Regions from separate parts of the Bacillus sp. PK6-16 genome, predicted to be linked through region 1. Evidence: riboswitches for the same ligand, from Rfam matches in the RefSeq annotation. Region 1 holds a riboswitch; the other holds the start of a gene.

Region 1 (3,427 bases):
CCCACTTTCGACTACAGATCCATGTTCCATAACAGCAACGCGGTCACATATACGCTGGATGACATTCATTTCATGTGTAATGAGTAAAATCGTAATTCCGATTTCTTCGTTAATCTTTAATAGCAAATCAAGGATAGAATCGGTTGTTTCGGGATCTAATGCGCTCGTTGCTTCATCACTTAATAACACTTCAGGTTCATGTGATAGCGCACGAGCAATTGCAACACGCTGTTTTTGACCACCAGAAAGTTCGCTTGGATACGCATCTTTTCGATTAAAAAGATCGACAATGCGTAAATACTTTTCTACTCTTTTTTCAATTTCTGCTTTTGGAATGCCAGCAAGCCGTAACGGTAATGCGATATTTTCATAAACGGTAACAGTTTTAAGTAAATTGAATCCTTGAAAGATCATTCCGATTCTTTGTCTCGCTTTTGCTAGTTCTTTTGTCGATAACGTTGTTAAGTCTTGTTCGTTTACAATGATATTTCCTGTCGTTGGTTTTTCTAATAAATTTACACATCGAATCAATGTACTTTTACCAGCGCCACTATACCCAATGATTCCAAATACCTCGCCTTTTTCTACTTTAAGGGAAGTAGACTTAAGAGCCTCAACATTCCCTTTTTTTGTTGTAAATACTTTAGATATGTTTTTTAATTCAATCATTATCGTCAGCTCCTACCAAGATGGTAAAACTGAACCATCAAATTTTTTCTCGATAAACTCTTTTACTTCTTTAGATTGATAAGCTTTCTTTAATTTATTTACAACGGCATCATCTTTATTTTCAGTACGAACAACAACCCAGTTCACATAGGGTGAATCTTTTCCTTCGCGGAAAATAGAATCTTTCGCTGGACTTAATTTTGCACCTAATGCAAAGTTTGTGTTAATTGCAGCTGCTTTCACTTCACTTAGTTGCGTTGGTAATTGAGATGCCTCTAATTCGACAATCTTTAATTTTTTTGGATTTTCAATTACATCTTTTGCAGTCGCTTTTTCTGTAGCCTTTGGATCAACTTTTAAAACCCCTGCTTTTTCAAATAATTTTAAAGCTCGAAGTTCATTGGTTGGGTCATTTGGTACAGCAATTGCATCGCCCTCTTTTAAGTCTTTTACATCTTTTATATCTTTAGAATATACACCCATAGGGAATGTTACTGTTGAAAATACTTCAGCTAATTTCATATTGCGTTCAGCTTTAAATACATCTAAATACGATTTCGTTTGGTAGCTATTTACATCAAGGCTTTTTTCATCTAATGATACGTTTGGCGCTACATAATCATTAAATACTTTTATATCAATTTCGAGACCATCTTTTGCTGCAACTTCTTTTACCTTTTCAAAAATTTGTTCATGTGGTCCACCTGTTACACCGACAGTAATCTTTTTCTCGTCTAATTCTTTTACCTCTTTATTTGAACTCACACTACATGCGCCTAATAATAATACTGCTCCGCTTACAATGCTTAATAATACCTTTTTCATCTATAAATCCCCCTTCATATACGTTCCAAAATAAAAAGCACCTCCCAAAAAATAAGAGAGGTGCCGAATAGACGAAATAGATTCCTCTCTTATCTTCCAAAACGAAAACTCGTTTTGCAGGAATTAGCACCTTAGCTTATACGTCATAAGCTCGGTTGCCGGGCATCATCGGGCCAGTCCCTCCGCCACTCTTGATAAGAGTATGTGTATGTAGTTTTGAATATGGTACTAATAGTAAATCGTACAAAAAGAATTGTCAATTATATTTTCAGAATATATTTTATTTTAAGGTAATCGAAACGTTCCCCTTTTTATGTCCTTTTTCTACATATATATGAGCTTCAGCAATTTCTTCTAATCGGTAAGTTCTATCAATAACAGGTTTTAGCTTTTCTGTTTCAGCTAGTTGTTTTAGTAGGTTCATATCTTCTTTACTGACTTTTGCCATCATTCCGTTCACAGATACATATTTTCCATTAGGCATTAATGCATCTGTACAAAGAGACTTATTATATTTTCCAACTGCATCAAATATAATGTCATAGTGCTCGCCCCGCTTAGTAAAATCTTCTTTCATATAATCAATTACGTTGTCTGCCCCTAAAGCTGTTACTAAATCGAAATTCGAACTACTACAAATGGCTGTGACAGTCGCCCCGAAGTATTTCGCAAGTTGTACGGCAGCTGTCCCTACTGACCCAGAGGCGCCGTATATAAGTACTCGTTGCCCTTTTTTTATCTGTCCTTTTCTAAGGAAGTGCAATGCTGAAGTTCCGCCAAAAGGAATAACGGCAGCTTCTTCATATGTCACATTGGTAGGTTTTAATGCTATTAATCCACTTTCATGCACGCATGTGTATTCCGCATAACCACCAAGGTTTAGTTCTGTTAATGCAAAAACTTGATCTCCTTTTTTAAATTGTGTTACATCTGTTCCAATGTCTTCGATTTCACCGGATAACTCTACGCCAAGTATAGGTTTTCTCGGTTTTCTGAAACCTAATATGATCCGCATAGGAATCCAAAATAAGAGGGGGCTATTAAAGCCACGTATTCTACAATCTCCAGTCGATACACTTGTTGCGTGAATTTTAACTAATACTTCATTTTTTTTAGGTTTAGGCTTTTCTATATTTTGAAGTTGGAGAACATTAGGTGGTCCATACTTTGTGCAAATAATAGCTTTCATAATGACCTCCTGAAATGAGTTGTTATTATTTACATCATATTTAAACTTTTTCTCAAACATGTTGCTATATAGGAAATAAATTTAAAGAAGAATATTACGAATTATATAGATTTCATAGGAAAAGAGATGATATTATTTTTGGGAAGGAGGGGACGTTATGAAAAAAATTATTTTAATTTCAAGTTTAGTACTTGCAGTCGGTCTAGGAGTAGGGTGTAGTAATGAGAAAGCAAAAAAGACTGATGAACCGAAAAAAGAAGCTGTGCAGAAAGAAAAGGAATTAACAGCGAAGGATGTTTTTAATAAAGCGAATGAAGCTTTTAAAAACGAAGAAAATGTAACGATGACATATGATGTGGGAATAAAGGCTGAAGGAACAGAGATGAATGTAATAAAGGCCAAAATGCAATTAGAGCCGAAGAAAAAAAATTCTCGTTCTGAAATGAATGTTTCTGGTACAGAGGTTGTTGTTTATGATGTGGGTGGCAAAATTGCTGGTCAGTTGAAAAATCCTAATACGGGTGAAGTTATGTCTGTACCAGAGGAACAATTAAATGCTAACGGAATGAATGCGACTCAAGGAATGGTAGATAATTTAGAGATTCCATCGGAAATTTTAAATAAAGTGAAGATGGAGAAAAGTGGAGATAATTATAAGCTGAAGTTTGCATTAAAAGGGCAAGAGACAGAGAGTATGTTAGCTAGTATGGATGAAAAGCAGAAACAAATGCTACAAGGCCAAAA
Region 2 (3,427 bases), 2.4 Mb from region 1:
TTCTCTCGCTACATTTTTAGACTCTTTAATGCAATTTGGCTTGTCATCTCCTTTAATTGTTTTAAAGAGTGAGTTTGAGGAGAAATTGTCATTCTAATAAAGGATACGTATTATCCTCCGCTAACAGTAAAAGCTTTTCCTTTATGAGAAAATCCAACAAAATTAATGATTAGTAATAAAAAAAGAACATTGATTTTCAATGTTCTTTTTTATATCTCTACTTATTATTTAGATTGCTATTCGAAAAAAGTACCTTAATCCCCTTACCCTTGATTCCTCTGCGCCTCTCTAAACTCCTCCTTCACCTTCTCTAACAACCCTTCTTCCGTAATTAATCGATACGCCGTATTTGCTAATGCTTTTGCCGATGTAATTAATGCTTTATCTCCAAGTTCTGAACGTGCTGCTTCTCTAAATTCATTTGTATGTGCAATTAAATCATCTGGTCCGATTTTAATGTACGGATGAATTGTCGGTACGACTTGACTTACGTTTCCTGCGTCGGTTGAACCGATTCCTACTCTTTCTTTACGATTTACATCTTCACCTAATAGTTCTAGTTCTTCCGCTACAATATCGTTATATGTTTTTGTTACGAGTAATTCATCGATTTCATTTTGGAATTGATGGATTTTTACTTTTGCACCTGTTGCTAACGCTGCTCCCTCAGCAATATTTTTTACTTTTTCTGTTACTTCTGCACATCTTTTTCGCGTTGCTGCACGGATGAAGAATCTTGCTGCAGCGTAGTCAGGAATAATGTTAGGTGCTTTTCCTCCTTCTGTAATGACGCCATGAATTCTCACGTCTGACGGAAGTTGTTGGCGAAGTGCATTAATACCGTTATAGAGCTGAATAATCGCATCTAATGCGTTAATCCCTTCTTCTGGCGAAGCTGCAGCGTGAGCTGTTTTTCCGTAAAAATGAAAATCAAGTGGATCGACTGCTAGTGAAGGACTCGTTGTCGCTGTTTTTCCGCTCGGATGAATCATAAGCGCCGCATCAATGTCTTTAAATAAACCTGCCTTTACATAACTTGATTTCGCGCTACCATTTGGCCCTCCTTCTTCTGCTGGCGTACCAAACACGACAACTTCTCCGCCAATTTCTTCAAGTGTTTCTGATAATGCGATTGCTGCTGCAACACTAATTGTGCCGATTAAATTGTGACCACACGCATGACCGAGTCCTGGTAAAGCGTCGTACTCCGCTAAAAATGCAATTGCCGGTCCTTGTTTTCCAGAGCTTTTTCGCGCGATAAATCCCGTTTTATGTCCAGCTATATTGTGCTGCAACTGAAACCCTGCACTACCTAGTAATAAACTTAACGTTCTTGATGCGTAAAACTCTTGGTTTCCAATCTCCGGATTCGCATGAATATCATGACTTGTTTCTATGTACTTTTCCTTATTTCTTTCGATACTCTCTTCAATTGTTTTTCTTTGTGACGCTACTCCTGTCGCTCCCATTTTTCTTCCTCCTTTTATTTTCACGTAAAAAAGCCTCTTTCTAAAAGATAGAAAGAGGCTTCTGTATATACAGTCAAAATGAGCTTCTTTCTTATCTTTCAAGTTACCTTGCTGGAATTGGCACAGTATTCATAACGAATCCGCTGCCGAGGTATCATAGGGCCAGTCCCTCCACCTCTCGTGATAAGAATTTTCATAAAATTATATTAAATTATTTTTTATTCTAAGTTCATTCCAAGTAAAAGTCAAGGAATTCCTATCCGAATTTACCGAATATCTAAAAATCCTTTTAATACACCAATTGTCTCAGGTGCTTGCAGTCTTGCACATACGTACGGAAATTCCGTACTACCTTCAAACATCATTTGAGATGTAAGCGGTGCGCCTGCCCAGAAGATTTCATCATCGATTACTAGGAACGGGAATGCTTTATTTTGTCTTTGTAACTTTACATTTTTCAGTGGAACTGGTCCGTCACTATACACTGTTATTTGCGCATTTGTACGCATTAACGCTTGCCATACTCGCTTATCCACTTGTTTTGTACTTGGAAGTGAAATAATAATTTTTCGTTTTGCTGCTAAAATATCTTTTAATAGCCCTTTCGTTTCCTCAAGATTCATTTCCATAAACCAGCGTAAACGTTTCGATATTTTTCGTTCCCACAATTGTCTTGATGTCGTGCGATCATACACATTTCCGTGACGTTCTATATGAGCTGTTAATTGTGATAACGCTTGTTTTCTCGAAAGGTTTTTACGCATATAATGGCAATCTGATAATTGAATGAACTTCCCTCTCGCCCTTGTCACTGCTACATTGACGAGGCGATGGTTTTTGTGATCAAAGAATAATACGCCAGGTCGTTCTTGCGGATAACTGTCAACCGTATCAAAAATCATCATATCTCTTTCAGAACCTTGGAACTTATGAACTGTCGCCGCTAAAACTGGTATGTTTTGATATTTCGTTCTCTGCAACATTTCTCTCATACACGTCGATAAAAAGCGTGACTGCGCTCTGTAAGGCGTCACAACACCAATGGATTGCACACCGTCTAACAATCCGATTAACATAATTTGCATTGCTACTAAACCAGACATAATGTTAAAACGTGAACCAGAAGCAGCATCTTTTAACGAAAAAGCTCCCATTTGGCTCGTATCAAATAAAACACTCGCTTCATTTGCGAACGGCTGCAATTGCGCAAGTTCTTTACGCTCTGAAACAGACGGATGATCGTATACTCTATTTTTATAAATAAACGAATTCGTAAACTTCGATATATCTGCATGCATACGTCTTTGTTCCTGCAACATAAATAGGTTCGGATGTGCTTCTGATTTATTAACAGACTCAACAATCCCAGCATGGTAAAACATATCTTCCCCAAGCCATTTGCGAACGAGTTCATGATTTGCCATCGCAATTGGAGGTAACTGTAAAAAGTCACCGCAAACGACGATACGTTTTCCAAGTGAAGCAGCTAATGCAATTTGCGGAACATATGCCATACTTACTTCATCTACAACAACTAAATCAAATGTACGCTCATAAATAAGTGAATCAATGGCACATTTCGATAAAGTTGCGCCGATTACTTTCGCATTTTCAATATATTCTTTTTCTACTTCTTTAATTTTAGCCTTTTGCTTTCGAAGATCACTTTCAATCTCCTGCATACGCTTCTTATCAGCAGATGTTGCTTTATACGATAAGATTTTTTCACGAAGCTCTTGGCGTGTCTCTTCTAAATAGAGTCTTTCCTCACCCCAAGATCCGTTCGTCGTTTCAACTAACTTCGACGCAAGTAACGTTTCATGATTTCGTATATGTTCATGTTGACTATAACCGTAACGAACAATTTCACCAGGCGTCCATTTCTTTTTCTTCTCAATTTGCTTCGTTACTTCACTCATTAATACGTCTACTGCCGCATTACTATGAGCTAACACAAG

What was found. A riboswitch is a leader RNA that binds a small molecule or an ion and turns the genes downstream of it on or off. The one in region 1 is predicted to bind S-adenosylmethionine.
Region 2: linked by a shared signal. The riboswitch ahead of M1D66_RS11600 (M20 family metallopeptidase) and the one ahead of M1D66_RS26270 (MetQ/NlpA family ABC transporter substrate-binding protein) in region 1 are both predicted to bind S-adenosylmethionine.

Annotation. Positions count from the first base shown of each region.
Region 1 is NZ_CP096511.1:5,125,256-5,128,682, reverse strand. It holds gene M1D66_RS26275 (methionine ABC transporter ATP-binding protein) at 1-669, opposite strand, end outside; gene M1D66_RS26270 (MetQ/NlpA family ABC transporter substrate-binding protein) at 682-1,494, opposite strand; SAM riboswitch class I at 1,581-1,695, opposite strand; gene M1D66_RS26265 (NAD(P)-dependent alcohol dehydrogenase) at 1,775-2,683, opposite strand; gene M1D66_RS26260 (DUF6612 family protein) at 2,841-3,427, shown strand, end outside.
Region 2 is NZ_CP096511.1:2,253,045-2,256,471, reverse strand. It holds gene M1D66_RS11605 (Lrp/AsnC family transcriptional regulator) at 1-97, shown strand, start outside; gene M1D66_RS11600 (M20 family metallopeptidase) at 264-1,469, opposite strand; SAM riboswitch class I at 1,558-1,659, opposite strand; gene M1D66_RS11595 (AAA domain-containing protein) at 1,736-3,427, opposite strand, start outside.